DNA from 2 places in the Nonomuraea sp. bgisy101 genome. Region 2 is predicted to be linked to the other one. Evidence: riboswitches for the same ligand, from Rfam matches in the RefSeq annotation. Region 2 holds a riboswitch; the other holds the start of a gene.
The links. A riboswitch is a leader RNA that binds a small molecule or an ion and turns the genes downstream of it on or off. The one in region 2 is predicted to bind glycine.

Region 1 (14,753 bases), on a different contig from region 2:
CGCCGACCGCGAACCCCTGCTTGCGCGCGGTGTTCTCATCGACGATCGCCTGGTCGTCCCCGGCGGGGGCGGCGCCGTCCGTGATCGTCGTGCGGGTGGTCGCGGAGATCGCGGTGGTCGGCAGGTCGCCGATCGTCTTGCCGTTCCTGCCCAGCAGCGGGGCGTTGCCGCGCACCTGTCCCTGGACGTCGGTGACGCCGTCGAGACCGCGCAGGCGCTCGACGAGCTTCTCGGGGAGCGCCTGCGCGCCCGGCTTCGGCAGGACGGCGACGGCCACCTTCTCGGCGTCCGCGGTGACCTTCTGCGCGAACCCGGCCTCGATGGTGTCGGTGAGCACGAACGTGCCCGCGATGAAGCCCACTCCGAGCGCGATCGCCAGGGAGGTGAGCAGCAGGCGCAGCCGATGCGCCCGCAGGCTTGCGAGGGTCGTCTTGATCACTTGGCTTCCAGCCTCATCAGCGTGTCGAGCACCGACTGCGGCGAGGGCTGGGCCACTTCGCTGACCAGTTCGCCGTCGCGGAGGAAGACGACACGGTCGGCGTAGGCGGCGGCGACGGGGTCGTGGGTGACCATCACGATGGTCTGGCCCAGTTCGCGGACGCTGGTGCGCAGGAACGACAGCACCTCGGCACCGCTGCGCGAGTCGAGGTTGCCCGTGGGCTCGTCGGCGAAGATCACCTGTGGCTTGCTGATCAGGGCGCGGGCGACGGCGACGCGCTGCTGCTGGCCGCCGGACAGCTCGGTCGGCCGGTGGCCGAGCCTGTCCTTCAGGCCCACGGTCTGAATGACCCGGTCGAACAGCACGGTGTCGGCCTGGCGTCCGGCGATCTCCAGCGGCAGCCTGATGTTCTCCTCGGCGGTCAGCGTCGGCAGCAGGTTGAACGCCTGGAAGATGAAGCCGATCCTGTCCCTGCGCAGCAGCGTGAGCTGCTTGTCGCCGAGCCCGGTCAGCTCGACGTCGCCGATGTGGACGTGGCCGCTCGTGACCGTGTCGAGCCCGGCCAGGCAGTGCATCAACGTCGACTTGCCCGAACCCGACGGGCCCATGATCGCGGTGAAGGCGCCGGTGGCGAACGAGACGTCCACCCCGCGCAACGCGTGCACCCGCGTGTCGCCCTGTCCGTAGGTCTTCGTCAGTCCGGTGGCCACCACGGCGGGCCTGAGGGATATCTGTGTCGCTGTCACGCAGAAGACGCTATGAGGGACAAGACGGCTTTCCCTGGGACTCGAGGAGGGACTTCCTGTCACACCTCAGATGACCCGGATCAGCCTTTCGGCCGATCCGGGGGACATCCCTGGAACCGCCGAACCACCGATCCGGTCCCCGCGACGAAAGCCCCGCACAAGGGGCCCGTCCCGGATCGGCCGCTACCGCAGCCGGTCCTGAGGTCGGGGTGGTAGCCGGTCGGACGGGACGACCAGCCCGGCCTCGTAGGCGTAGACCACCACCTGCGCCCTGTCGCGCAGCCCCAGCTTGGCCAGCACCCTGCCCAGGTGCGTCTTCACCGTCGCCTCCGCCAGGTCGAGCCGCCCGGCGATCTCGGTGTTGGACAGCCCGCGCGCCACCAGCATCATGACCTCCTGTTCCCTGGCGGTCAGCAGGCTGCCGTCGGGCAGCCGTTCGGTGGTCAGCTGCGCGGCGAACTTCGCCAGCAGCCTGCGCGTGGCGCTCGGCGCCATCACCGAGTCACCGTTGTGGACCGAGCGGATCGCGCTCACCAGGTCGGAAGGCGGCACGTCCTTCAGCAGGAAGCCGGAGGCGCCCGCCTTGATCGCCGCGTAGGCGTACTCGTCGAGGTCGAACGTGGTCAGGATGAGCACCTTCGGGCCCTCGATCAGCCTGGTCGCCTCGACGCCGTCCATGCGGGGCATGCGCACGTCCATCAGGACGACGTCGACCTCGACCTGCTTCAGCAGCTCCAGCGCCGTGACGCCGTCGCTCGCCTCGGCGACCACCTCGATGTCGGGCTGGGCGCCCAGCACCATCTTGAAGCCCGCGCGCAGCAACTGCTGGTCGTCGACCAGCATGACCCTGATCATGCGGCGACCGGCAGCCTGGCCAGCACCTCGAAGCCGCCGCCCGGTCTGGGGGCGGCCTGGACGGCTCCGCCGTACATGGAGACCCTTTCGCGCATGCCGAGCAGGCCGTGCCCACCCTCGCTCAGGGGCGCGGCCGCGCCCCTGCCGTCGTCGGTGACGCGCACCACGAGTTCGCGCATGCCGTACTCCATCTCCACCGTGGCCCTCGCGCCAGGCCCCCCGTGCTTGAGGGTATTGGTCAGTGCCTCCTGCACCAGCCGGTAGACGGCCAGCTGCTCGCCCTCCGACAGCTCGTGCGGGGTGCCGGTGACGCGCAGGTCGACCGGCAGGCCGGAGCCGCGCACCAGGTCCTCCAGCTGCGCGAGGCCCGGCTGCGGGGTGTAGTCGGCGGCGTCGGGGGCGGTGCCTGCCGGGTCGTCGCGCAGCACCCCCACCAGGCGGCGCATCTCCGCCAGCGCTTCGCGGCCGGTCTTGGAGATCGCGTGTACGGCCTGCCGCGCCTGGTCGGGGTCGCTGTCGATGGCGAAGCTCGCCCCGTCGGCCTGAACGATGATCACGCTGACGTTGTGGGCCACCACGTCGTGCAGCTCCCTGGCGATCCTGGCCCGCTCGGCCGCCGCCGCCATCCTGGCCTGCTGGTCGCGTTCGCGTTCGGCGCGTTCGGCCCGCTCCTCGAGGCCCTCCAGGTAGCGCTGGCGCGTGTTGGCGTAGATGCCGGTCAGCCAGATCATGATCACGAAGAACGAGCAGCTCAGGAACATGCCGAGGCTGACGGTGTCCCAGTGGGAGAGGGCGAGGAAGATGCCGAGCTCCGAGACCAGGCCGGCCGCCAGCGCCCATCTGAACCTGCATCGGCTGGCCATGGCGTACATCGCGACGAGCACCGCCGAGTTGGCGGGGAAGGCGTCGACGCCTGCCAGCCACTGCCCGAAGCTGGTCAGCGAGACGAGCGCGAACACGGAGCGCGGATGGCTGTTGCGCCAGAAGAGGGGTACGAGCAGCGCCGTCGAGAGGAGCAGGTAGCCGACCAGGTCGACGGGCGCGTTGGCCGGCGACTGGGTGTAGGTCGTGGCCAGGGCCGCGCACAGCGCGATCAGCGGGGTGACCCACAGGACGTCCACGAGCATGCGGCGGCGTTGCGACCACGCTCGAATCTTGCCGAACACTCCCTCACTGTACGTATCGCCTCGTGGCCGTCCTTCCCCCTGGAGTCGGAGGTCAATGTACGACCCTGGTCGCATGCCACATTTACGCGCTATTTATAGGGCGTCGGGCATTGTCATCTCTGGGAGCGCCCTCTGGGCGAGTAAAGGGAGATCGTGATGGCGGATCATGATCACGCCGCAGGGCCGCGCGGTGAAGAGGAAGCATCGCGCGGCCCGGACCCTGAGAGCGCCCCATCACCACCTTCGGGCCCGCCCTCGGAACCGCCGTCCGGCCCTCCGCAGAATGGCCCCGTCTTCGGACCGCCGCCACCTCCGCGCGAAACCTTCGCGACGTTCGTCCGGCAGCGGCACGCCCAGATCATCGGCGCGGGGCTCATCGGACTGCTGATCGGCGGCCTTCTCGGCGGCGGTGCGGTCGCGATCCTGTTCAGGGTCGCCGACCACGGCGACCGGCACCGCGTGTCCCACTGGGAGGGACCCGGCCGGTACGGCATGCAGCCGCCCGCCGACTGCTGGTACACCCCTGACGGCGGCACGGCCTGCGCGCCCCCGTACCGGTACAGGTATCCCCGGCAGGCGCCCGTGCAGCCCATGCCGCCCGTCCCCACGATGTCCCTGCCGCCGAGGACCGGCCTCCCCACTCCGGTGCCGTCGCCGACGGGCTGACCGGCTACCCCGTTTTCCGCACGTGAGGTCGTTTGAAGATCATCGGGTGGCTGTGGTGATCGTCGTCGCGGTATGACGTGGCCGGCGAGACAGCGTGCGCCGCAGTCGCGGGGCATGCGCAGGCCGAGCAAATTGTCGGATGGGTCCGGCAGGATGGCTGCCATGGTTTCTTATCAGCTGGTCATCGACTGTGCGGCACCCGAGCGGATGGCCCGGTTCTGGGCGGGCGCGCTGCGGTACACGGTGGAGCCGCCGCCGGGTGGATTCGACACATGGCGGGATTACTGGCGCAGTCTCGGAGTGCCGGAGGACGAGCTGGGCGAGGGGGACGGCAGCGACAGCATCGTCGATCCCGAGGGGTACGGGCCGAGGATCTGGTTCCAGCAGGTGCCTGAGGGCAAGGTGGTCAAGAACCGGTTCCACCTGGATGTGAAGGTGGGCGGCAAGCGGGAGGACGTACCGCTGGAGACCCGGAAAGCGCGGGTGGACGCCGAGGTGGAGCGGCTTGTCCAGGCGGGGGCGTCCGTTGTGCGGGTGCTGTCGCAGCCCGGGGTTGATCACTATGCGGTGGCGATGATGGATCCCGAGCAGAACGAGTTCGACGTGGTCTAGCGCCGTATTCCGCACGTCATCACGGCTATCCCGTGTCTCCGCATCCCTCGCCCTCCGCCGCACTTTCTGCCTGGGTCCTTCTGGAAGAGAGGGAGGCTTGGGTGGAAGAGAAGGACGGGGTGTGGACGGGTATCAGGGACGAAGCGGCACGTGCGGAAAACGGGGCTAGCCGCACACCCCGGTGGGGCGGCCGGAGGTGTCCAGGTCGACGCCGACGGGCCTCTCGCCGGGGACGCGCGCCTCGACCCTGTTCCTCCCCGCCCACCGGACGAGGTGAAGTTCGTCCCGCGTGAGGTCGAGGTCGGGACAGCCGAGCGACCACTCGCGGCTGAGCAGGCCCGCGCCGTCGCGGACGCTGAGCGCCATGCTGCTCTCGAACAGGCCGCTCTGCTCCCGCACGATCAGGGTGAGCGTGCCCGGCCCCTTCACGGATGCCACCTCGTAGGAGGTGAAGACCGACCAGCGGATCCCGTAGCCCATCCAGCCGAGCATGCCCGCGATCGTCGCGATCACGACGGCGGCCCGCGCCCATGGCGTCGGCCTGACCAGCTCGCGCACGCCCAGGCCGCCGAGGAGGAGAGCGGCGAGACCGAACAGGACGGGGTGGTCGAGGGTGTCGTTGAGCAGGACCAGTTCGGTGTCGGCGGTCCTGGTGACGACGACCGTGGCGGCGAGTGTGAGGGCCGGGACGAGGTACGCCAGGGAAAGGAGGGGCCTGCGGGGCATGGGGGATATGGTGCCCGATTTATCCGGTAATGGCGATTTCTGGATGACGTGACGGCGGCCCGCCGGAGTCCCGCTGGAGGAGGCGTGAACGACGGACGGCCACCGGTGACCCCGGTGGCCGTCCGCCCGCTTGCCGTAGCCGCTGAGAAAGGGCCTAGATGGGCAGCCAGAGCGCCGGCACGTTCGGCGGCTCCCATCCCGGCAGCGAGGTGTGGCTGATCCTGCAGCGGTACCTGACGCCCTGGTAGACGACCACGTCACCCACCGTGTACGGCGTCCACGCGGCCCACGTGGTCTCCCCGTCGCCGCCGACCGTCAGCGTGAAGCGGGCCGAGTGGTCGGCGCTGGCGCCGTCGGCTTCGATGGTGATCGGGTACGCCCCCGGCGCCGTACCCGAGGCCGTGGCGAGCGTCACCGTCGCGGTCTGGCCCGAGGTGATCGTCTGCGGGCTGATGGTGACGCTCACCCCGCCGGGCGCGCCGGCCGCCGAGAGCGTGACGCTCTGCTGGCCGCCCGAGGTGACCTGCGTGCTGAGCGTCGCCGTGGCGGTCTGTCCCGGCTGGACGGTCGCCGACGACGGGTTCAGCGTCACCGAGTAGTCGTCGGCCGCGGTGCCGCCGACGGCGAGCTTCCACAACACGTACGCCGCGGCGTCCGCGTTGCGGTCGAGCGCCGTGGTGTTGACGTTCGCCGGGTAGGTGTCGCACGCGGAGTGGTAGCAGCGGTCGAACGCCTGGCCTGAGGTGCCGCCCCACTTGGCCGCCTGGGCGGCCGACTTGATCGCCTCGGCGCCGGTGAAGACGCCCCCGACCCTGACGCCCGCGTTCTTGAACGGGGCGTGGTCACTGCGGCCGTCGCCCGCCGTCTCGATCTCGGTCTGCACGTTGATGGAGGCGTAGTAGTCGTTGAACAGCCGCTGCAACTGCGGGTCGTCGTCGTAGACGAAGTAGCCAGGGTTGGGCGAGCCGGTCATGTCGAAGTTCAGGTAGGCCTCGATCCCGGACACGCCGCTGGTCTGCACGTAGTGCTGCGAGCCGCGCAGGCCCAGCTCCTCGGCGCCCCACCAGGCGAAGCGCACGTGCTTGGTCAGGGTGGGGTTGCGGCCCGCGAGCGTGAGCGCGAGCTCGAGCATCGAGGAGGAACCCGAGCCGTTGTCGTTGAGTCCGGGTCCCGCGCTGACGCTGTCGAGGTGGCTGCCCAGCATGACGACCTGGTTGCCGGGGCCGCCGGGCCAGTCGGCGATCAGGTTCTGGTGGGTGGCGCCGCCGTAGGTGAAGTTCTGGACCTGGGTGGTGTAGCCGGCGGCGTCGAGCTTGCCCTTGATGTAGGTGAGCGCGGAGGTGTATCCCGTGCTCGGCGAGGGGCGCGGGCCGATGCTCTGCAGCTGGCTCAGGTGCGCGGTGATGTTGGCGACCGGGATGTCGGGCGTGCCGGGGTCGGGCGGCGTGCCGACGGTCAGCGAGAACGCGGCCTGCCTGTCGACCTCCGTGCCGTCGGCCAGGACGCTGACGGAGTGGGTGCCGACCGGGGTGCCCGAGGAGGTGGACAGGGTCAGCGTGGCGCTCTGGCCTGCGGTGATGGTGGCGGGGGAGAAGCTCGCCGTCACGCCCGACGGCAGGGTGCCGGTGCCGAGGGTGATCGACTGTGCGGTTCCGATCGCGGTCGTCCGCACGGTCGTGGACGCCTGCCGGCCTGGCTGGACCGTGCGCGAGGCCGGATCGAGCGCCACCGTGAAGTCGCTGCCCTGCTGGCAGGTCGGCTCCCCGGTCTGCTGCGGCACGCTGACGCCTGACCAGGCCTCCTTGACGACGTTGAACTCGACGCAGCTGCCCGGGTAGAGGGTCTTGGCCGCGTTGAGCGTGGCGACGCGCGCCTTGGCGTGGGTCCACGGCTGGGTCTTGGTGTTCAGGGCGCTCATGAAGATCTCGCCGGCCTTGCGGATGCCGATGCCGGTGATCGCCTGGCCGTTGTCGCATCTGGAGCTGGCCGGCTTGCCCTGCGGGTTGGTGCCCTCCGCCACCAGGTAGAACCAGTGGTTCTGCGGTCCTGCGCCCGCGTGCACCTCGGGGGCGGGCAGGCGGAAGCAGTTGGGGTGACCGAGCGCCGAAGGGTTGTACATGTTGCGGATCGGGCCCGAGCCGCTCAGGTTGACCTCCTCGCCCACCAGGTAGTCCGGCGGGTCGAGGTTGGCGGGCTCGTTGACGTAGTGCTCGGTCAGCGCGCCGAAGATGTCGCCGGTCGACTCGTTGAGCCCGCCGGTCTCGTTGCCGCTGCCCGGGCCGCCCGGCGTGGTGTGGAAGATGCCGTGGCCGAACTCGTGGCCGACCACGTCCATCGCGGTGAGCTGCTGGGTGCCCGCGGAGTTGCGGCCGAAGGTGGTGTAGGAGCCCGTCCAGTAGGCGTTCACCTCGGCCAGCCCGACACGCGCGGGGAAGCCGCCGCCGCGGCCGTCGATCCCCTGGCGGCCCAGCCAGTCGCGCAGCATGTCCCATTCCTTTTGGACCGCGAACAGCGCGTCGACGCAGGCGGTCTCCAGGTTGGTCCCTGTGCCGTTGCCCCAGCTGTCGTCGGTGCCGGTGTAGGCCTGGCCGTTCTGCCCCCCGCACTGGATGCCGCGCCTGCCGGGGTCGACCATGGAGTACGAGGGCGAGGTGGCGATCTGCACGGGGTTGCCGTTGTAGTAGCTGTTACCGGTGCCCGCGCGCACCTCGTCCCACTCGTCGACGATCGTTCCGGTGACGGCGTCGACGTAGACGTGCAGCTTGCTCGGCACCTTGGCGGTCAGCCCTTCGACGACCACCTCCCATGCGAGGCGGGGGCGCTCGCCCGCCGCGTGGATCGACAGGGTCGGCGTGCCGACGGCGGACACCGTGGGCACGCGCTTGCGGGCGGTCAGCGCGGCCTGCCCCGCGCTGACGGTGGCGGCGTCGGGGACGGCGAGCCTGGCCCGCTGGCCGGTGGTGACCTGCTGGACGACCTGGCCGGACTCGTCGGTGGCGACGACGACGTCGCCGCCGTAGACGGGCAGGCCCGCGTGAGTGCGGGCGTAGGTGAGGTACTGCAGGCCGCGCACGCCGCTGACCGAGGAGACGAGCGTGAAGTCGTCGTCGGGGGTCGCGAAGAGGGCCTCGCTGTTGGCCAGGAGGGCGCTCTGGGCGGCGGAGACGGCGTTGCGGCGTTCCGCGGGGGTGGGCGGATCCGCCGCCGCGGTCGTGGTCATGACCAGTGCCAACGCGAGCGTGGCGGCGGCACCCAGCCGGAGGGTGGGTTTCACTCTCGTGCTCCTCGGGGGGTCTAGGCGGGAGTTGCCCCAAGTTGACCGCGAGAGTAAAAGCCTTAGTAACCCAACATTTTCCTATAATTTTGCGTTATATCCGCCCGTGTCGCTTCAGCCAGGCCTGATACGCCGGCGCGCGCCGCGCCTCGCTCCAGTAGGTCTTGGTCACCGTCTGCACCAGGTCGTCGGCCAGCGGCGCCAGCGGACCCTTCTCGTGCCATCCCAGCAGGTGCCGGAAGCGCAGCGGGGCGCCGCGCAGCGGCCTGATCGTGATGCCGTCCCTCGCGGGCGCGGTCGCCTGGAACAGCCCGACGCACCTGCCCTCGCCGATCAGGTCGAGCGCCACCTCCAGGTTCACCCCGTAGGCGACCCGCTGCGTGAAGCCGTGCTCGGCGCAGGTCGTCAGCATGTGCTCGCGCGGCCCCGACTCCAGCAGCGCGGGCTGCGCCCAGTCCTCTCCCGCCAGGTCGCGCAGCTCGACCTCCTCGGCCCCCGCCAGGCGGTGGCGGGAGGAGAGCCCGACGAACAGCGGCTCGGTGGCGATCACCGCGTACCGCGTGCCCCGCGGAGCGACCAGTTCGTGCCCCGGATAGTCGTCGAGGGTGGCCAACTCGATCCGCTCGCTCTCCAGCAGCCCGGGCAGCGGGTCCAACGTCGCCTCGGTGCGCAGGCTGACCTCCGCGCCTGGAAGCAGCCGATCCAGGCTGCGGGCCAGGTAGATGGCCAGCCGGGTCGGCGCGCACCCGACCCTGATCCGCAGCGGCCCGCCGGGCGGCGTGGCGTAGCGGGCGGCGTCGCGCCGCAGCTCGTCGAAGGCGGGCAGCAGCGAGCGCGAGCGCGTCAGCAGCCACTCGCCTCGCGGGGTGGGGCTCACACCGTCGTGCGAGCGGTCGAACAGCGGGCCGCCCACCATCCGCTCGATCCTGCGCAGCTGCGCGGCGATGCCGGGTTGCGACATGCCCAGGGTCGCGGCCGCCTTGGAGATGCTTCCCGTGTCCGCTATGGCGCACAGCACCCGCAGGTGACGAACCTCAAGGTCCACACCGCGAGCTTAAAAGTAAAGAAGCTTTCCAGTAAGGCCCAATCAGGTGGCGGCCACGGGGGCACGTCAGCGACGGACGTGCACGCGGACGATCGCGCCCATGTCGTCCTCGCCGATGTCGCGGCGGACCCTGCCGACGATCTCGCGGTCGAGCTTGGTCACCACCGCGCCCACGTCGGCGGTGACGGGGCAGGTCACCGCCAGCCGCAGCCGGTCCTCACCCACCACCCGCACGCTGGTACGGCTGATCCCGTCCACGTCCTTCAACCCCACGCAGAGCAGGGCCGTACCCGTGCCCGACCGGTTGCCGAGCCTGCCCCAGCCGAGCGCCATGAACAGCCACCGGGTGGCCAGCATGGCGGCCAGCACCAGTGCGAGCGCCAGCCCCCACGAGATCAAGGGGTGCGCGGCGACGAAGCCGTCGAGGTCGGCCTCCAGGACCATGGTGTTCCTGCCCTTGCCGAGCTCGCCGCCGCCGCGCAGGTAGGCGTAGACGCCCGCGCCCAGCAGCACCGCGCCGACCACGCCGAGACCGATCCTGTTGCCGGAGTACTGCCGCATCAGAGCCCCCTCCTGCGCAGCCGCACCACGACCTCGCCCGCGCACATCGCGCCGAGCCCGTTCAGCCGCTCGCCGACGGCGGCGCCGGTCCTGCGCAGCATCTCGCCTGACCGCTCGGCGTCGGAGACGACGGCGACCTCGATCAGGCGGCGGCGCAGCCGCACGCGCACGCTGCGCACCCCGTCGACGTCCTCGGCCACGGACTTGAGCGTCCTGCGCAACCCCGTCCTGGTGATGGCCATGACGATCTTCGGGTCGGCGGTCTCCAGCGCCACCAGCCTGCACCTGCCCGGCACCAGGGCGAGCCCCAGCAGGGCCAGGCCCGTGGCGGCCACCCCCAGCGCTCCCAGCATCAGAGCGGGGTCGGACCATGGGGTCGCGGCCGCCATGGCGACCACCTCGTCGACCGGCACGAGTCCGAGCCTGCCGCCCATCAGCGTGGCCAGGATCTCGGCCGACACCAGCGCCAGCCCGGCCGACAGCGTGAAGGCCACCGCCACGCCCGCGGGGGTACGCGCAGGTCTGAGCACTCTGGCCGCCCTGCGGCGGGGCGTCTCACGCTCGCCCAGAGCGGCTCCGCCAGGCAGGCGCTCCTGGAGTGTTGTCATCACACCGACCAGAGGTACAGGGACCCGCCAGGCCATAAAGCCTTCCCCGCCGCCGGTTTACGGGATCTTTGCCGACGAAAATCGGTATTACCCTGCTTCTATGGACGACCGCCAGCGCTACGACAGGGCCACCGCCGAGTTCGAGCCGCCCTTCGCGATCCTCGATCTGGAGGCGTTGCGCGCCAATGCGGAGAGCCTCGTCCGCCGGGCCGGCGGCAAGCCGATCAGGGTGGCGAGCAAGTCCGTCCGCTCGCGCCCGATCCTGGAGCGCATCCTCGCCATGGACGGCTTCCGCGGCGTCATGGCCTTCACCCTGCCCGAGGCCTTGTGGCTGGTCTCGCACGGCTTCACCGACGTGCTGGTCGCCTACCCCACCGCCGACAGGGCGGCGCTGGCCGCGCTGGCGGCCTCCGAGGAGGCGGCGCGGGAGATCACTCTCATGGTCGACTCCGTCGAGCACCTCGACTTCATCGAGTCGGCGATCCATGACGCCGGTCCCGTCCTGCGACTCTGCCTCGACCTCGACGCCGGGTACGTCGCCTTCGGCGGGCGGTTCCGCGCCGGCGCGCTGCGCTCGCCGGTCCGCGAGCCCGTCCACGCCGCCGACCTGGCCGCCGAGATCGCCAAGCGGCCCGCCTTCCGCCTGGTCGGCCTCATGGCCTACGAGGCGCAGATCGCGGGCGTGGGCGACGACCCGCCGGGCAACGCGGCCTTCGCCCGCGTCATCAGGCTGATGCAGGCCCGCTCGGCCCGCGAGCTGATCGTACGGCGCGGCCGCGTCGTCAACGCCGTCAGGCAGCTGGCCGAGCTGGAGTTCGTCAACGGCGGCGGCACCGGCAGCGTCGATCGCACGGTCAGGGAGAAGGCCGTCACCGAGTGCGCGGCAGGCTCGGGCTTCTTCCACCCCCGGCTCTTCGACTTCTACCGCGGCTTCAGCGGTCGCCCCGCGGCGCTGTTCGCGCTGCCCGTCGTCCGGCGTCCGGCGCTCGGTGTGGTGACGGTGCTCGGCGGCGGCTACCTCGCCTCGGGGGCGCCCGGCCCCTCGCGGCTGCCCCAGCCGTACCTGCCGGCCGGGTTGCGCTACTCCAGCGACGAGGGCGCGGGCGAGGTGCAGACCCCGCTGCTCGGCCAGCCCGCCGAGGACCTGCGGGTCGGCGACAGGGTGTGGTTCCGCCACGCCAAGGCGGGTGAGCTGTGCGAGCGCTTCGCCACGCTGCTGCTGATCGAGGGCGACAAGGTCGTCGAGGAGGTCCCGACCTACAGGGGCGAGGGCAAGACCTTCCTCTGACTCACCTCCTGCGGCGCCTGCCGCGCCACAGGATGATCGCCGCGCCCACCACCAGCACCGCGCCCACGGCGATCAGCGCGGTGCCGATCGGCCGCTCGTCCTCCCACACGTCCTCGGGCTCGTCGCCGAAACGCACCGGCTTGGGTGTGACCCCCACGAGGTCGCCGACCGACGCCACGAAATGCTCGGCCCTTGACTTGACCTCCTCCACGCCCCGCTGGGCCACCCGCTTGGGGCTGACCCTGTCGGCGATGGCGTCGACGGTCTGCGCGAGCTCGGCGCGCGTCTGGGCGATCTTGCGCTCCAGCTCATCAGGGTCGGTGTCGGCCATGGCTCTCCTCTCTCAGGGTGATCAGTCTGTCAGGTCGCATCGCCGTACGGCACAGCGGGCGAAGGCCGAGGGCGAAATGTGTCCCGCCGATTGGTTAGGTTGAGCCCGTGACCGAAACCAAGCTCCAGCCGGGAGACGCCGCTCCGGACTTCACGCTACCCGTGGCCGGCGGCGACGCCGTCTCCCTCGACGCCTACCGCGGCAAGCGCGTCATCCTGTACTTCTACCCCGCCGCGATGACGCCCGGATGCACCAAGCAGGCGTGCGACTTCCGCGACAACCTCGGCCGGTTGACCGACGAGGGCTTCGTCGTGCTCGGCGTGTCGAAGGACAAGACGGACAAGCTGGTGAAGTTCGCCGAGCGCGACGCGCTGACCTTCCCGCTGCTGTCGGATGTCGACCTGGAGGTCCACAAGGCCTACGGCGCGTACGGCGCCAAGAAGCTGTACGGCAAGGAGGTCGTCGGCGTGATCCGCTCGACGTTCGTCATCGACGCCGACGGGAAGATCGAGCAGGCCCTCTACAACGTGAAGGCCACGGGGCACGTGGCGGGCCTGAAGAAGAAGCTGGGGCTGGCCTGACGTCTTCGATCAAGCTCGCGGGCTTGATCGCAAACGAGTGTCTCCGCCCCTGCCCGGGCGCTAAGCTGATGGCGGATGCGCGGGCGTGGCGAAATAGGCATACGCGGCAGGTTTAGGTCCTGTTGGTGGAGACACTGTGGGGGTTCGAGTCCCCCCGCCCGCACCTTTCCCTTGGCGGGCCAATCCGTACTACTCTTGCCTACAGACACCGATGAACCCACGCGGGAGAGCGTCCTGGCATCCGGCCAGGAACCCTGAAGGAGCAAGCCCTCCCCGCGAACCTCTCAAGGCAAAGGACCGCGCGGGCCAGGTGACCTCTGGAAAGCAGGCCTGCGGGGCCTCGCCGAAGGTGAAAGTCCGGCAAACCCGGGCGAAGCTCTCAGGCACCGATGACAGAGGGGGAGGATCCTGGCATCCGACCCATTCTGAGGTGCGAACAATGTCCCGACCGACACCGCTGCGCGACGTACACGAGAGTCTCGGTGCGACGCTGACCGACTTCGCCGGCTGGCTCATGCCGCTGCGCTACGGAAGCGAGTCAGCCGAGCACAACGCCGTCCGCGAGCGGGCCGGGCTGTTCGACCTGTCCCACATGGGGGAGATCTTCGTTACCGGGCCGCAGGCGGCCGAGGCGCTCGACTACGCCCTCGTCGGACACCTGTCCGCGCTCGCGCCCGGCCGCGCCCGCTACACGATGATCGTCAACGAGAGCGGCGGCGTGCTCGACGACCTCATCGTCTACCGGCTGGCCGACCAGGAGTTCATGGTCGTCGCCAACGCCTCCAACTACCTCATGGTCGCCGACCGGCTCACCGAGCGCGCCGAGCGGTTCGACGCCGTCGTCGACGACCGCTCCGACCAGTACGCGCTCATCGCCGTCCAGGGCCCGCGCGCCCAGGAGATCCTCTCCGCCCTCACCGACGCCGACCTCGAAGGCCTGAAGTACTACGCGGGCCTGCCCGGCACCGTCGCCGGCGCCGAGGCGCTCATCGCCCGCACCGGCTACACCGGCGAGGACGGCTTCGAGCTGTTCGTCCGCAACGCCGACGCCGTCGCCCTGTGGCACGCGCTGACCAAGGCGGGCGAGCCGTACGGGATCATGCCCGCGGGTCTGTCCAGCCGCGACACGCTCCGCCTCGAAGCCGGCATGCCGCTGTACGGCAACGAGCTCGACGTCTCGCTCACGCCGTTCGACGCGGGGCTCGGCCGCGTGGTGAAGTTCGACAAGCCCGGCGACTTCGTCGGCAGGGCCGCGCTCGAGCCCGCCAAGGACGTTCCGCCGCGCCGCCGCCTCGTCGGCCTGGTCGCGACGGGCCGCAGGGTCCCGCGCCACGGATTCCCTGTCACCAAGGACGGTGCCGTCGTGGGAGAGGTGACCAGCGGCGCCCCGTCGCAGTCCCTCGGCAGGCCCATCGCGATGGCGTACGTGGACACTGGGATAGAAGAAGGTCTGACCGTTGACATCCGGGGCAGTCACGAGGCTGTGGACCTGGTTGAGCTGCCTTTCTACAGGAGGAACAAGTGAGCACCATCCCTGACGACCTGAGCTACACCAAGGAGCACGAGTGGGTCGGCGGCCTCGACGACGGCCTGACCGTGACGGTGGGCATCACCGCCTACGCGGCCGAGGCGCTGGGCGACGTGGTCTACGTGCAGCTCCCCGAGGTCGGGGCGACGTTCGAGGCCGGTGACTCCGTCGGTGAGGTCGAGTCGACCAAGTCCGTGAGCGAGATCTACGCCCCGGTGGCCGGTGAGGTCGTCGAGGTCAACCAGGCCGTGGTGGACAAGCCCGACCTGGTCAACAGCGAGCCGTACGGCGAGGGCTGGATGTTCAGGGTCCGCATGTCCGGCGACC
Region 2 (14,753 bases):
CGTTGAAATGCCCACAAATCAGCCGATCGTTCTGCTCAAGGAGGCGCAGGGTGAGAGGTTTCTCCCGATCTGGATAGGAATGACCGAAGCCACGGCCATCGCCCTTGCCCAAGCGGAGGAGCCGCCGCCCAGGCCATTGACCCACGACCTGTTCAGGGATGTGCTGAGCGCGCTGGGCGTCGGCCTGCGCGCGGTCAACATCGTCGCTCTGCGTGATGGGATCTTCTTCGCCGATCTGGTGTTCTCCAACGGCGTCGAGGTCAGCGCGCGCCCGTCCGACTCCATCGCCCTGGCACTGCGCACCGGTGCGCGGATCTTCGCCAGCGAGGAGGTCGTGCAGGAGGCCGGGGTGATCATCCCTGATGACCAGGAGGATGAGGTGGAGAAGTTCAGGGAGTTCCTTGACACCATCACGCCCGAGGACTTCGGACGCGCTGGGTAGGACTCCCTTCGTGAAGGCTCGTACCCTTGGCCGACACCTGGGGTACGCATTTCACTGCATTTACGCTTCACGACGCGCCGAGCCGGATCGTTGACTGCGGATGGTCACGGTCCTACGGTGCAAGTGAAACCTGTGGTTGTCCTTTGCGAACCCCCAGATCAGACCACGGGATGAGAGAAAGCCGGAGGTCCGCGTGGCGGTCAGCAGCGGCGAGGGAAAGACGGCCGGCCAGGAAGACCCGGTGCGGCGCGAGAGTGCGCGCCAGCGTGCGGGTGAGCAGGGCCTGCTCTTCGACGAGCAGCCTACGACTCTGCCTGGCGACATCGGCTATCGCGGCCCCACGGCCTGCGCGGCGGCCGGCATCACCTACAGGCAACTGGACTACTGGGCGCGCACGGGCCTGGTCGAACCCACGATAAGAGCCGCTCAGGGCTCGGGTTCCCAGCGCCTCTACAGCTTCCGCGACATCCTGGTGCTCAAGGTCGTCAAGCGGCTGCTCGACACCGGCGTGTCGCTCCAGCAGATCCGCACCGCCGTCCAGCACCTGAGAGACAGGGGCGTCGGCGACCTCAGCAGGATCACGCTCATGAGCGACGGAGTGAGCGTCTACGAGTGCACCTCGGCCGACGAGGTCATCGACCTGCTGCAAGGCGGTCAGGGAGTGTTCGGTATCGCGCTGGGCAGGGTCTGGCGCGAAGTCGAGGGATCGCTCGCGGAGCTGCCGGGGGAACGGGCGGCGGTCGAGGACACCGTCCCGGCCGACCATCCCGCTGACGAACTGGCCCAGCGCCGCAAGGCTCGCCGACTGGGCTGATCCCCGAACGCTGGTAGCCTAGGCCTGTAGCTGACGACCCCGTGCGGGAGAGTCCCCGGGCATCCGGGGCGCCGAAGGAGCAACCCTCCCCGGAATCTCTCAGGCATCCAGTACCGCTCGGGTGAGGCAACTCTGGAAAGCAGGCACGCCAGCCAGGCGCGTCTCACCGACGGTGCAAGCCCGCGGAATCGCGGGCGAACCTCTCAGGTTGATGACAGAGGGGGAGACCCGGCATAAGCCCGTGCGCTCTCCATCAGCCTTGGGAGGCAGATCCATGACCGAGCCCCTCAGCGACCTCGCTGCCCCGCCTTTCGCGACCCGTCATATCGGTCCCTCGGACGCCGAGCAGGCCAAGATGCTGGAGGCGGTCGGTTTCGAGTCGGTCGCCGACCTCGTGGCTGTCGCCGTGCCCGAGGCCATCAGGGCCAAGGACCAGTTGAGGCTGCCCGCCGCGGCCGGCGAGACCGAAGTGATCGCCGAGCTGCGGGCGCTGGCCGACCGCAACAAGGTGCTCACCTCGATGATCGGCCTGGGTTACTACGACACGATCACCCCGGCCGTGATCAGGCGTAACCTGCTGGAGAACCCCGGCTGGTACACCGCCTACACGCCCTACCAGCCCGAGATCTCCCAGGGCAGGCTCGAGGCGCTGCTCAACTTCCAGACCGTCGTCTCCGATCTGACCGGCCTCGACGTGGCGGGCGCCTCCCTGCTGGACGAGGCCACGGCCGCCGCCGAGGCGATGACGCTGGCGCGCAGGGCCGGCAAGTCCAAGAGCAACGTCTTCGTCGTTGACGCGGACGCGCTGCCCCAGACCAAGGCCGTCCTGGCCACCAGGGCCGAGCCGCTGGGCATCGAGCTGGTCGTCGACTCCCTCGACGGCGAGCTGCCCGAGTGTTTCGGCGTGCTCGTGCAGTACCCGGGCGCCTCCGGCCGCCTGCGTGACTTCCGCGCCCTGGCCGAGGCGGCCCACGCGCACAACGCGCTGGTGGTGGCCGCCGCCGACCTGCTGTCGCTGACGCTGGTCGCCGCCCCCGGCGACCTGGGCGCCGACATCGCGATCGGCTCCTCGCAGCGCTTCGGCGTGCCGTTCGGCTTCGGCGGGCCGCACGCCGCCTACATGTCGGTCCGCGAGGGCCTGCAGCGGCAGATGCCGGGACGGCTCGTCGGCGTGTCGGTGGACGTCGACGGCGACCCCGCCTACCGCCTGGCCCTGCAGACCCGCGAGCAGCACATCCGCAGGGAGAAGGCCACCAGCAACATCTGCACCGCCCAGGTGCTGCTGGCCGTCATCGCCGGCATGTACGCCGTCTACCACGGCCCCGAGGGGCTGCGCCGCATCGCCCAGCGCACCCACCGCATGGCCGTCACGCTCGCCGCCGCCCTGCGCGGGGGACGGGTCGAGGTCGTCCACGACGTCTTCTTCGACACCGTGCTGGCCCGCGTGCCCGGCAGGGCCGCCCAGGTCGTCGCCTCCGCCGCCGAGCGCGGGATCAACGTGTGGGCGGCCGACGCCGACCACGTCTCGATCGCCTGCGACGAGAAGACGACCCTGGCCCACCTGGAGCAGGTCGCCGCCGCGTTCGGCGTGAGCGTCTCGCTGACCGACCTGGCCGGTGAGGACGCGCTGCCCGGGGAACTGGTCAGGGAAGGCGACTACCTCACCCACCCGGTCTTCCACAGCCACCACTCCGAGACCTCGATGCTGCGCTACCTGCGCAGGCTCCAGGACAAGGACATCGCGCTCGACAGGTCGATGATCCCGCTCGGCTCCTGCACGATGAAGCTCAACGCCACCACCGAGATGGAGCCCATCACCTGGCCCGAGTTCGCGGGCATCCACCCCTACGCGCCCGTCGAGCAGGCCGGCGGCTACGTCGAGCTGGTCGAGACGCTGGAGGGCTGGCTGGCCGAGGTGACCGGCTACGACGCCGTCTCCATCCAGCCGAACGCGGGCTCGCAGGGCGAGTTCGCCGGGCTGCTGGCCATCCGCGCCTACCACCGCGCCAACGGCGACACCCACCGCGACGTCTGCCTCATCCCCTCCTCCGCGCACGGCACCAACGCCGCCAGCGCCGTCATGGCGGGCATGCGCGTCGTGGTCGTGGCCTGCGACGACGACGGCAACGTCGACCTGGCCGACCTCGACGCCAAGATCGCCAAGCACGCGGACACGCTGGCCGCGATCATGGTGACGTACCCGTCCACGCACGGCGTCTACGAGGAGACGATCACCGAGGTCTGCGCCAAGGTCCACGAGGCGGGCGGCCAGGTCTACGTCGACGGGGCCAATCTCAACGCCCTGGTCGGTCTCGCCAAGCCGGGCGAGTTCGGCGCCGACGTCTCCCACCTCAACCTGCACAAGACCTTCTGCATCCCGCACGGCGGTGGCGGGCCCGGCGTGGGTCCCGTGGCCGTCCGCGGTCACCTGGCCGCCTACCTGCCGGGACACCCGCTGCACAACGGCTCGCCCGTCGGCCCCGTCTCGGCCGCGCCGTACGGCTCGGCCGGGATCCTGCCGATCTCGTGGGCCTACGTCAGGATGATGGGCGGTGAGGGCCTCAAGGCCGCCACCGAGCAGGCCATCCTGTCGGCCAACTACCTCGCCAGGCGCCTGGCCCCGCACTACCCCGTGCTCTACACCGGGCGTGGCGGCCTGGTCGCCCACGAGTGCATCATCGACCTGCGCCAGATCACCAAGGAGACCGGCGTCACGGTCGACGACGTGGCCAAGCGCCTGATCGACTACGGCTTCCACGCGCCGACCATGTCCTTCCCCGTCGCGGGCACGCTCATGATCGAGCCGACCGAGAGCGAGGACCTGGCCGAGATCGACAGGTTCGTCGAGGCGATGGTCGCCATCCGCGGCGAGATCGCCAAGGTGGCCGACGGCTCCTACGACAAGACCGACAACCCGCTGCGCAACGCCCCGCACACCGCGGAGTCGCTGGTGGCCGACGAGTGGACGCACCCGTACACGCGGACCGAGGCCGCCTACCCCGTCCAGGGGCTGCGCGACGGGAAGTACTTCTCGCCCGTGCGCAGGATCGACCAGGCCTACGGCGACCGCAACCTGGTCTGCGCCTGCCCGCCCCTGTCGGCGTACGAGGACTGACCGATCGAGCGACCGAGGACGGGCGGCCTTCCCACGGAAGGCCGCCCGTCCGGCTTCGTCGGGCCGGAGCCAACACCGGTGCACAGGATGGTCATGTCGGGCGACGCGGCGGCCCGAAATCGTTAGGCTCGACGTTGATCGCCATCGGTTGGTCGCCGTCGAAGGAGCCTTGTTGACGTCCCCCGAGCTCGACACCCCGCTGACCACCGGCCCGCTCGAGCGGGCCCGCCGTCTCGCAGAGAGCGGCGATCTGGAAGGCGCGGCCGCGATCTTCGCGGAGCTGTCCGCCGACCCCGAGGGTCACGACAGGGCGCAGGCCGCCGTCGGGCTCGCCGTGGTGCTGGAGGAGCGGGGCGACCTGGCGGGCGCCAGGACCGCCGCCCGGGCCGCGCTGGCCACGGGACACCCCGAGTACGCCGCGCAGGCCGCCTGCCACCTCGCGCGCGGCTTCGAGCGGGAGGGCAACGCCGAGCAGGCCAGGGGCGCGTGGCAGGCCGTCATCGGCGTCGGGACGGCCGCCTATCTTCCCCTGGCGCATCTCGCGCTGGCTCACCTGGCCACCGGAGAGGAGGAGGCCGAGCGCGAGCTGCGGGCGGCGATCGCGGTCGGCGACCCCGACCTGAGCTCCCGCGCCGCCCAGGAGCTGGCCGAGCTGCTGCTGGACGGCGGCGAGCCTGGAGAGGCGGCCGCGGTGCTCGTCGAGGCGCTGCCACTGGCTGAAGGCGCGCACGAGGGGCGGCTGCGGGTCCTGCTCGGCATCGCCCACCTCGAACTGGCGTGCGCCGAGTTCGCCGGCGCGGTGGAGTTCAGCCAGGAGGCGGAGACCAGCGCGTTGGCCATCGAGCTGCTCGCTCGCACGCTGCCGCTACGGGGGCGCGCCGACGACGCCGAGCGCGTCTGGGACTACGGCCTCACCCACCCCGACGAGGAACTGGCCGCGCAGGTGCGCCTGCGACTCCACCGCGACCTCGACGCGGAGTCCCTCAGTCCCGGCGCATGAGGGCGCCGGCGGCGGCCACGTTGATGATGACGATGCAGATCCACACCAGGGCCAGGCCGGCGAAGCCCGCCTGACCCCCGGCGATGGCCGACAGGGGGATGGCCATGCCCATGGAGCCGAGCGCGATGGGCGCGATCGGGGCGGCGCCCTTGTCGCCCTTCTTCTTCTTGGACGGGCGCTGGGCGCTCACCTCCGCCCTGACCCGCTCGGCGATGGTGGCGTCGAGCTTGGCGACGAAGGACTCGACGAGGGCGGCCTCATAGTCGGGACCCAGGTCCTTGCGGGTCTCAAGGGTGGCTCGCAGCTCGTCACGGATCTCAGACATGCGGCCAATGTCCCACGGCGTCCGACGCGCTGCCATCCTTCCCCGGAAGGATCCCTCCCGCCCCGCCATGAGGGTCGACCCTGACTCCCGCGCCGCGCCCGGGACTCCCGGGCGCCCCTGCCGAGGACGCCGACGTCCAAGCCCGAGGGTGTGGGTCGGTGCGGAGCGGGAAAGGCCCGGGCGGCTACCGTGGGAGGGTGGAGATCATGACGCCGCGGGGGGCGGCACTGGTCGACGTCGACGAGGTCGAGCGGCCCAGGTTCCTGCTGGTCCTCACTCACGGCTCGGCCGGCGGCGTGGACGCGCCCGACCTGCTGGCCGTACGAGAAGCGGCCACGGCCATGGGGGCCACGGTGGCCAGGGTGACCCAGCCGTTCAGGCGGGCCGGGGCCAGGGCGCCGGGCTCGCCCGTGCGCCAGGACGAGGCGTGGCTGGCCGTCATCAAGGAGCTGACCGGGCGCTGGCCGGGGATCCCGCTCGTCCAGGGCGGCAGGAGCAACGGGGCCAGGGTCGCGTGCCGTACGGCCGAGGCGGCGGGCGCGGACGCGGTCGTGGCGCTGGCCTTCCCCCTGCACCCACCGGGAAAGCCGGAAAAGTCGCGAGCGGACGAGCTGCGGGGCGCTGGGGTGGACGTGTTGGTCGTGAACGGGGACAGGGATCCCTTCGGGGTGCCCGACGCCGCCGACGCGGCACGCCTGGTTGTGCTGCGAGGGGAGGGGCACGACCTCAAGAAGGACCCCGCGAAGGTCGGTGAGGTGGTCGCCGACTGGCTCGCGGGGCGGTACTGACGGTCAGGCGGCGCCGACCAGCGGCAACGGCCTGTGGGGGGCGATGACGTCGCCGCTGGGCAGCAGCTCCCCGGTGTCCTCGAACAGGACCACACCGTTGCACAGCAGGCTCCATCCCTGCTCGGGGTGCGACGCGAGCGTGCGTGCGGCCTCGCGGTCGGGCGCCTCAGCAGACGGACAGGCCGGGTCGTGCGGGCACATCGGCGTGCCTCCGATATCTCTTGGGTGGCTCCCTCGCTGGAAGCGGCGGGGGAGCGGCTCTGGGCTGTTTCGTATTCTGCGCCAAGTGTGCGGCGTGCGTCACAGTTTCCGACATAGCCCGTTCGGACGATTCAAGGAGGATCCCCGGGGGTGGTTCAGACCATGTGACCCACGACACAGGGTGCCTTACACAAGATAACGGACCAACGTCGACACGCCGACGGGCTGGTAAACCCTGGGTTATGAGGCCAGTCCTCGCAGCATCGCCTCCAGGCCGCGCTCGAAGTCGGCGTCGGCGCGCTCGTCGCGGCGGGTCCATGTGTCGCGCTCCGGGTCGGCCCAGCCCGACTGCTGGACCTCCACCGCGACGCTGCCGAAGACGAACGCGCGCATCGTGCGCACGGCTTCGGCGGCCTCGGTCAGCCCAGCGTCCGTCAACTGCTCGACCTGCTCCATGATGGCGATCGCCGTAGCCCCTTTGGGGGGTTTGGTCAGGGCCAGCGCGAGCACTCCCGGGTGCTCCCTGAGGGCCTCTCTTTGCGCTCTGCACCACTGTCTGGCCGTCTCCTGCCAGCTCGTGGCGGGATCGACCTGGATGGCGGTCACGTGCTCGGCCAGCGCGTCCATCAGCGCCTCCTTGCCGCGGGGCAGATGGTGGTAGATGGCCATGGCCTCCACCTGGAGCGCGTCGCCGAGCCTGCGCATGGTCAGCCTGCGCAGGCCCTGGCCGTCGGCGATGTGGAGGGCGGCGTCGATGATGCGCTCGCGGGACAGCGGGACGGGCGGTCGCTTGGCCGGCATGGAGATCACCATGCCATACTTTGTAAAGGCGGTCACCTGTTTCCCCATGGGCGTGTCGAAGCCATGGGATGCCGTACGGCCCGGGTGTGGTCACCCGAGTGGGTGTTCGGGCGCCGGACCGCGTACGCTACCGGTCGTAACGAGTGAAAGGGAGCTGTCCGATGGCGTTTTTCCGTCCGCGTGTGAGCCGTGAGGCCGAGGTGCGCTTCCACGCCGACCAGGAGATCTCCAAGAGCTTCCCCGAACTGATCGAGAAGGCCAGGCAGGCCGAGTCCGTGGTGCACGACCTGCGCGAGGCCGACGCTCCGGAGTTCGAGCTGCGCGCGGCGGGCCTGCTGTTCGACAAGGCGCTCACCGACGCCCTGAGGGCGGCCGAGGCGGGTCAGCGCTCCACGTTCGGCGTGAAGGCCTACGACGACCGCATCGCCCGCCGCAAGGCCAAGGCCACGCCCGACGGCGCGCGCTGGACCGCCGAGGTCGACAAGCTGCGCACGCTCCGCGAGGAGAACAGGCTCACCGGCATCCCGACCCTGCCCCGCCTGGTGCCCTCCGCCCGCTGACCGGGCGCTCCTGGCACGTCTGGTTCCGCTGCCGGAACCGGGCGCACCCGGTTCCGCCGCCGTACGAGTGCGCACGCTGTCCCCGCGGCGGCGTGCGCTTCGCGTGTCAGGACGTGATGAGGTCGATCGTGCGGGCGATCGGCAGCGCGGGGGAGCGGTGCCCGTTCCTGCCGGTCATCTCCTCCGCCCCGGTGAGGGCGTTGAGCACGGACTCCTCCACCGCCTCCACCACGGCGGCGAAGAAGGGGTCCAGCCGCCCCCACGGCACGAACCGCAGGCTCTGGTAGTCCTCCTCGGTGACGAAGCCGCTCGTCAGCGCGCCCGCGTTGGCCGTGGACAAGGCCAGGAAGATGTCCCCGGAGAAGTGGCTGCCCGTCGTGCCGGTCCTGGCCAGGCCCAGAGGCACCCTGCGGGCCAGCGCCTTGCACTGCCCGGGGAGCAGCGGCGCGTCGGTCGCGATCACCGCGATCACCGAGCCGGCGCCCGAGGGGGCGTACCAGTTCGTGGTGCCCATCGGGTCGTCGTCGAGCAGCAGGGGCCCGACCCTGTGCCCCGCGATGGTCAGCTCATGACGGCTGCCGAAGTTCGCCTGCACGAACACGCCCACCGTGCAGGTGTCGGAGCCGTGCTCGACCAGCCGCGAGGCCGTACCGGAACCGCCCTTGAACGAGTAGCAGTTCATTCCGGTGCCGCCGCCGACGTTGCCCTCGGCGACAGGGCCCGACGCGGCGGCCTCGATGGCCTGGGCGGCGTGCTCCGGCCGGACGTGCGGGGCGTTGATCTCGTTGAGGTAGCCGTCCCACGTCTCGGTGACCACCGGCAGCAGCCACTCGGCGGCCAGGCGCGGGTGCGCGCCCGCCACCCAGTCGATCACTCCCCGGTGGACGGTGCCGACCGCGTGGGTGTTGGTGATCGTGACGGGGAGGGTCAGCGCGCCGATCTCCTCGATCCACGCGGTGCCGGTCATCTCGCCGTTGCCGTTGAGGGAGTGGGTGGCCGCCGCGCACGGCACGCCGACGCCGTCCCTGCCCCTCGGCAGGATCGCGGTCACGCCCGTGCGGGCCCCTCCCTCGGTCAGGGTGACGTAGCCGACCTCGACGCCGGGCACGTCGGTGATCGCGTTCCAGCGGCCTGGGCGACCGTCAAGGGTGATCGGCAGGTCGCGGGCTCTCATAGGGCTCTCCTCGGTCTCCGGGATGGCCGCCGTCGTCATCCTCGTGGTGGAGAAGCGGTCGCCCCGGGGCAGCTCGTCGAGGCCGGCCGGGCCACATCCGCATTCTTCGGCACGCCTGCCGATCACGGCAAGGCCCCTGCCTCGCCTCGGCCCGTACCCGCTGCCCGGCGCGTCCCCCGTGGCCGGCGCCGAGGACGCCCGTGGCGGGCGCGTGGGCCTGCCGCGCGCACGAAGAACGCCCGGCACCTCACGGGTGGTGCCGGGCGTTCGCTTCGGTGGCTAGCTCGCCCAGTCGAGCAGGGGGCGAGTGTTGCTCGGATGGCGCAGCTTGGACAGGGATTCCTTCTCCAGCTGGCGGATCCGTTCGCGGGTCAGGCCCAGGTGCTTGCCGATCTCGTCCAGGGTGTGCGGCTTGCCGTCCACCAGGCCGAACCGCAGCGCCATGATGCGCGCCTCGCGGGGCGACAGGTTGTCCAGGACGCCGCGCAGCTGGTCACCCAGGAGCTGGCGGTCGACGATCTCCGACGCTTCGGGGGAGTCGACGTCCTCGATCAGGTCGCCGATCGTCGTCTCGCCGTCCTCGCCGATCGTGGCGTTGAGCGAGATGGGCTGGCGGCTGGTGCGCAGCAGCTCCTCGATCTGGTCGGGCGTCTTGTCCAGCTCGACGGCCAGCTCCTCCGGCGTGGGTTCGCGGCCGAGACGCTGGTGCATGTCGCGCTCCACACGCGACAGCTTCGACAGCATCTCCAGGACGTGGACGGGCAGCCTGATGGTGCGGGCCGAGTCGGCGAAGCCGCGCTGGATCGCCTGCCTGATCCACCACATCGCATACGTCGAGAACTTGAAGCCCTTGGTGTAGTCGAACTTCTCCACCGCGCGGATCAGGCCGAGGTTGCCCTCCTGCACGACGTCCAGCAGGGCCATGCCGCGGTCGGTGTACTTCTTGGCCACCGACACGACCAGACGGAGGTTGGCCTCCAGCATGTGGTCCTTGGCGCGCTTGCCGTCCTCGATCACCATCTCCAGGTCGTCGCGGTAGGCGGGGGAGATGCTCGGGTCGCTGTCAAGCTTGTACTCGGCGTACAGGCCGGCCTCGATCCGCCTGGCCAGGTCGACCTCCTGGGCCGCGGTCAGCAGCGTGCGGCGGCCGATCGACTTGAGGTAGGTGTGGACGGAGTCGCCCATCACCGACTGGTTGTCGTCGAGGTCGAGCGTCTCCTGCTCGATGTCCGCGTCCTCCGCGGCCATTTCCAGGTCCTCGGGCGCCTCGACATCCTCCGCGGGCCGGTCGGCCTGCTCGGGTACGGTGTCGGCGGCCACCGTCTTCGCCTGCTTCGGCGCCTTGGCGGTGGTCGTCTTGGTGGTCGTGCTCTTCTTGCGCGTGGTGGTCGCCTTCTTCGCGCTGGTGGCCTTCCCGAGCGCGGGCTCGTTCTCGGCGGCCAGGCTCACCCCGGCCTCCGTGAGCTCACGCAGGATGGAACGGCCCTCGGTCGGGCTGATCCCCGCTACAGCAAATGCTTCCCGCAGCTCCGCCAGGGAAAGGTGACCCTGAGCTCGCCCTCGGTCAAGGAGCTGGTCGAGGGTCGCGGGCGAGGTCGCCACGGCGGTTCGGGGCATGAGGACACCTCCTCCATACGGAGTCGCAGTCAGTAGAAAGTTTGTGGTGGGGCGGCTCTGGCCGCTCGTCGCACCAGTATCAATAACGCCGTCCGCGGCCATTTGTTCCCGGGCACGATGAAAAAACGGGCGCCCGCCGAAGCCGGCGGCCGCCCGTCGGACGTGAAACGCCTAGTCGTCCACGTCGTTCAGCTTGCCTGTGGCCTCCGGCATGGGCATCGGCTCCGCGCCTTCCATGCGTGCGTCGGTCCAGTAGTCGACGGCCGCCTGCGGGTCCTGGTTGACCTCGTGGGAGACCACCGTGTCGTCGTCGGTAGTGGTGTTCGTCTCAGCGGGCTGGTCGGACGGCGCGGGTGTGTTCACCACGGCCCTCGTCTCCTGACTCACCTTCTCGAGCCTGCCCGCCGAGGCGGCCGCCGCGACATAGACGCCACCGACGACGATCACGCCGACGGCCGCCGCGGACACCCACGTCCTGCGGGTTGGGTTCATGAAGGTCTCCTCCTTCTTCCAGCTGCTCCTATAAGACGCATCCGGCGGCCGTCAGGTTCCGGTCTGAAGTGCCGCGAGATCGGTTTTACCATTGGGCAGCAGGGGAAGTGCGGACAGAAGCCGCAGCTCACGCGGGGCGGCATAGGCCGGGAGCCGATCACGGGAGTAGGCGCGCAACTGGTCCAGAGTGGGCGGGCTGGCGGGGTCGGCGGGCACGACGACGGCCAGGACCGCCTCGCCCCATTCCGGGTGCGGACGACCGACCACCGCCACGTCCGCGACCAAGGGATGCAGGGCAAGGACACCCGCGACCGCGGCGGCGACGACCTTCTCGCCACCGGTGTTGATCACGTCGTCGGCGCGGCCGAGGACGCGCAGCCTGCCGTTCTCGATGGCGCCGAGGTCGGAGGTGGCGAACCAGCTGCCCTCCCACGGGCCGTCGCCGTCCCGGAAACCGTCGCCGTCGCGGCCTTGGGAGCCGTCGCCGGAGCCCTGGCCGTCGCGGAGGCCGTCGCCGCCGGGGGAGCCGTGTTCGGCGGGTGGGCCATCGGCGCGCCGGTAGCCGGAGAAGAGGACGGGCCCCGCGATGAGGATCCTGCCGTCCTGCCTGATCCTCAGGTCCACACCCTCAAGGGGCCGGCCGTCGTAGACGCAGCCGCCGCTGGTCTCGCTGCTGCCGTAGGTCGTCACGACCCTGGCGCCCGACGCGCGCACGGCCTCCACCAGGCCCGGTCGTGGCGCGGCGCCGCCCAGCAGGATGGTCGCGAAGGCGCGCAGGTCGGCGCCCCGCTCCACCAGGCGGTGGAGCTGCGTGGGCACCAGCGAGACGTGCTCGGCCCCGCACGCGGCGACGGCCTCGGGGTCGAAGCGGTCGTGGATGATCGGCTCGGTGCCGCCGAGCAACGACCTGACGAGCACCTGCAGGCCGGAGACGTGGGAGGGCGGCAGGCAGCACAGCCATCGCTGGCCCGGCGAGGCCTCCAGACGGCGCAGGGAGGCGGTGGCGGAGGCCGTGAGCGCGGCGGCGGTCAGCATGACGCCCTTGGGGGCGCCGGTGCTTCCCGAGGTGGCGATGACGACAGCCACGTCCGCAGGCACGCCGGGGCCCGCGGCCTGCCGTACCCCGTCGACCGTCTCGATCTCCGTCGGGCGCAGCGAGCGCAGGGCCGCGCCCGCGTGGTCGGGGGACAGGGGGAGGACGGCGGGACCCTCGCCGGCCAGCGCCGCGGCGACCGCCTCGAACAGCCGGGGGCCCGGCGGGAGAACGAGCGCCCGCAGGGGCCGGTCCGGATGCGACGGGTTCCTCCACATGCTCGTAAGGTTAGTGGCGACAGACGAGGTGTCAGCTGGGAAGGTGCGTTGATGGGTTCTGGGCCGCGGGTCTTCCGGATCCCGATGCGCACCCGTTTCCGCGGCCAGACGGCGCGCGAGGGCGTGCTGATCGAGGGGCCCGCGGGGTGGGGGGAGTTCTCACCCTTCCCGGAGTACGGCCCGCGCGAGTGCGCGCGCTGGCTGGCGTGCGCCCGTGAGGCCGCCTTCGAGGGCTGGCCCGCCCCGGTACGCTCGCGGATCCCGGTCAACGCGACGATCCCCGCGGTCTCGGCCGAGCAGGCCCACGAGCTGGTACGGCAGGCGGGCTGCGGCACCGCGAAGGTCAAGGTGGCCGAGCAGGGGCAGACCTTCGCCGACGACCTGGCGAGGGTCGAGGCGGTCCGTGACGCTCTGGGGCCTTCGGGCAAGGTGCGGGTCGACGCCAACGGCGCCTGGGACGTGCCGACCGCCATACGCCACCTGAAGGCGTTGGACGCCTTCGACCTGGAGTACGCCGAGCAGCCCTGCGCCACGCTGGACGAGCTGGCCGCGGTGCGACGGGCGGTCGACGTGCCGATCGCGGCGGACGAGTCGATCAGGCGGGCCGAGGATCCGCTGAAGGTACGGGCCGCGGAGGCCGCCGACATCGCGGTGGTGAAGGTGCAGCCGCTGGGCGGGGTCCGCGCGGCGTTGCGGGTGGTGGAGGCGTGCGGGCTGCCCGCGGTGGTGTCGAGCGCGGTGGAGACCTCGGTGGGGCTGGCCGCGGGGGTCGCGCTGGCGGCGGCGCTGCCCAGCCTGCCGTACGCGTGCGGCCTCGGCACCATGTCGCTGCTGTCGGGCGACGTGGTGGGCGACTCGCTGACGCCTGTCGACGGGTTCTTGCCGGTGTCCCGTCCGGCAGTGGATTATTCGCTTTTGTCGGAGTTTGAGATCGAGTCGCCGTCGTGGCTGCGGCGGATGCAGGAGGCGGACCTGTGAACCCGGCTACCGCGCTCGCCACCGTGCTGGTGGACGAGCTCGTGCGTTGCGGCCTCACCGACGTCGTGATGGCTCCCGGGTCCCGCTCGGCTCCGCTCGCGCTGGCCCTCCACTCCGAGTCGCGGGTGCGGCTGCACGTGCGGATCGACGAGCGCTCGGCCTCCTACCTGGCAGTGGGACTGGCCCGCAGATCCGAGCGGCCCGTGGCGCTGATCTGCTCCTCCGGCACGGCGGTCGCCAACTTCCACCCCGCGGTGATCGAGGCGAGCGAGTCGGGGGTGCCGCTGCTGGTGCTGACCGCCGACCGGCCGCCCGAGCTGCGCGGCACCGGCGCCAACCAGACCATCGACCAGCTGAAGATCTTCGGTAACGCCACCAGATGGTTCGCCGAGGTCGGAGCGCCCGAGGAACGGCCCGGCCAGGTGGCCTACTGGCGGTCGCTGGCGGCCCGCGCCTACCAGCGCGCGCTCGGGCCCTCCGACCCCGGCCCGGTCCACCTGAACCTGGCCTTCAGGGAGCCTCTGATCCCCGACGGCGACACCTCGTGGGTCGAGTCCCTCGACGGCGACACGGCCGGATCGTGGGTGCGGGCCCGCGTCGCGCCGCCGCCCGTGGCGCTGCACCTGCCGCCGACCAGGCGCGGCGTGCTCGTCGTCGGCGACGGCGCGGCGAACGTGCGCCGCTACATCGCCGCGGCCGGCATGGCGGGCTGGCCCGTGCTGTCGGAGCCCAACGGGGGCGGCCGGTACGGCGACCACGCCATCTCCACCTACCACTTCCTGCTGGGGACGCAGTCCTTCGCCGACGCCCACCAGCCCGACGTGGTCGTCACGCTCGGACGCCCAGGACTGTCCAGGCCGCTGCTGTCATGGCTGCGGCGAGCCGAAGAGCACATCGTGGTGGCCACCGACCTGGCCCGCTGGCCCGACCCGACACGGTCGGCGACCCAGGTGGCGCAGGCGGTCGAGATCCCCGTCGCCGCCGGCGACGACGCCTGGCTGCACTCCTGGCGGCGGGCCGACGCCGCGGCCAGGACGGCCGTCGACTCCCTCCTGGACTCGTCGGGGATGACCGAGCCGCGCATCGCCAGGGACCTGGCCGACTCGCTGCCGAACGGGGCGCTGCTGTTCTGCGG

Region 1: linked by a shared signal. The riboswitch ahead of gcvT (glycine cleavage system aminomethyltransferase GcvT) and the one ahead of gcvP (aminomethyl-transferring glycine dehydrogenase) in region 2 are both predicted to bind glycine.

Annotation. Positions count from the first base shown of each region.
Region 1 is NZ_JBYITD010000008.1:327,391-342,143, forward strand. It holds gene AC3EO4_RS18015 (ABC transporter permease) at 1-439, opposite strand, end outside; gene AC3EO4_RS18020 (ABC transporter ATP-binding protein) at 436-1,185, opposite strand; gene AC3EO4_RS18025 (response regulator) at 1,369-2,040, opposite strand; gene AC3EO4_RS18030 (sensor histidine kinase) at 2,037-3,206, opposite strand; gene AC3EO4_RS18035 (hypothetical protein) at 3,363-3,872, shown strand; gene AC3EO4_RS18040 (VOC family protein) at 4,035-4,484, shown strand; gene AC3EO4_RS18045 (hypothetical protein) at 4,650-5,210, opposite strand; gene AC3EO4_RS18050 (M28 family peptidase) at 5,365-8,484, opposite strand; gene AC3EO4_RS18055 (LysR family transcriptional regulator) at 8,579-9,529, opposite strand; gene AC3EO4_RS18060 (hypothetical protein) at 9,596-10,090, opposite strand; gene AC3EO4_RS18065 (DUF6286 domain-containing protein) at 10,090-10,698, opposite strand; gene AC3EO4_RS18070 (amino acid deaminase/aldolase) at 10,799-11,986, shown strand; gene AC3EO4_RS18075 (DUF3618 domain-containing protein) at 11,988-12,317, opposite strand; gene bcp (thioredoxin-dependent thiol peroxidase) at 12,425-12,898, shown strand; tRNA gene AC3EO4_RS18085 (tRNA-Leu) at 12,978-13,061, shown strand; glycine riboswitch at 13,111-13,208, shown strand; glycine riboswitch at 13,209-13,304, shown strand; gene gcvT (glycine cleavage system aminomethyltransferase GcvT) at 13,338-14,423, shown strand; gene gcvH (glycine cleavage system protein GcvH) at 14,420-14,753, shown strand, end outside.
Region 2 is NZ_JBYITD010000005.1:170,291-185,043, forward strand. It holds gene AC3EO4_RS11465 (bifunctional nuclease family protein) at 1-442, shown strand, start outside; gene AC3EO4_RS11470 (MerR family transcriptional regulator) at 636-1,256, shown strand; glycine riboswitch at 1,291-1,382, shown strand; gene gcvP (aminomethyl-transferring glycine dehydrogenase) at 1,531-4,371, shown strand; gene AC3EO4_RS11480 (hypothetical protein) at 4,544-5,371, shown strand; gene AC3EO4_RS11485 (hypothetical protein) at 5,355-5,696, opposite strand; gene AC3EO4_RS11490 (alpha/beta hydrolase family protein) at 5,903-6,484, shown strand; gene AC3EO4_RS11495 (DUF5999 family protein) at 6,488-6,685, opposite strand; gene AC3EO4_RS11500 (TetR/AcrR family transcriptional regulator C-terminal domain-containing protein) at 6,926-7,498, opposite strand; gene AC3EO4_RS11505 (hypothetical protein) at 7,669-8,046, shown strand; gene AC3EO4_RS11510 (DmpA family aminopeptidase) at 8,153-9,220, opposite strand; gene AC3EO4_RS11515 (RNA polymerase sigma factor) at 9,500-10,837, opposite strand; gene AC3EO4_RS11520 (hypothetical protein) at 11,009-11,329, opposite strand; gene AC3EO4_RS11525 (AMP-binding protein) at 11,381-12,640, opposite strand; gene AC3EO4_RS11530 (o-succinylbenzoate synthase) at 12,692-13,618, shown strand; gene menD (2-succinyl-5-enolpyruvyl-6-hydroxy-3-cyclohexene-1-carboxylic-acid synthase) at 13,615-14,753, shown strand, end outside.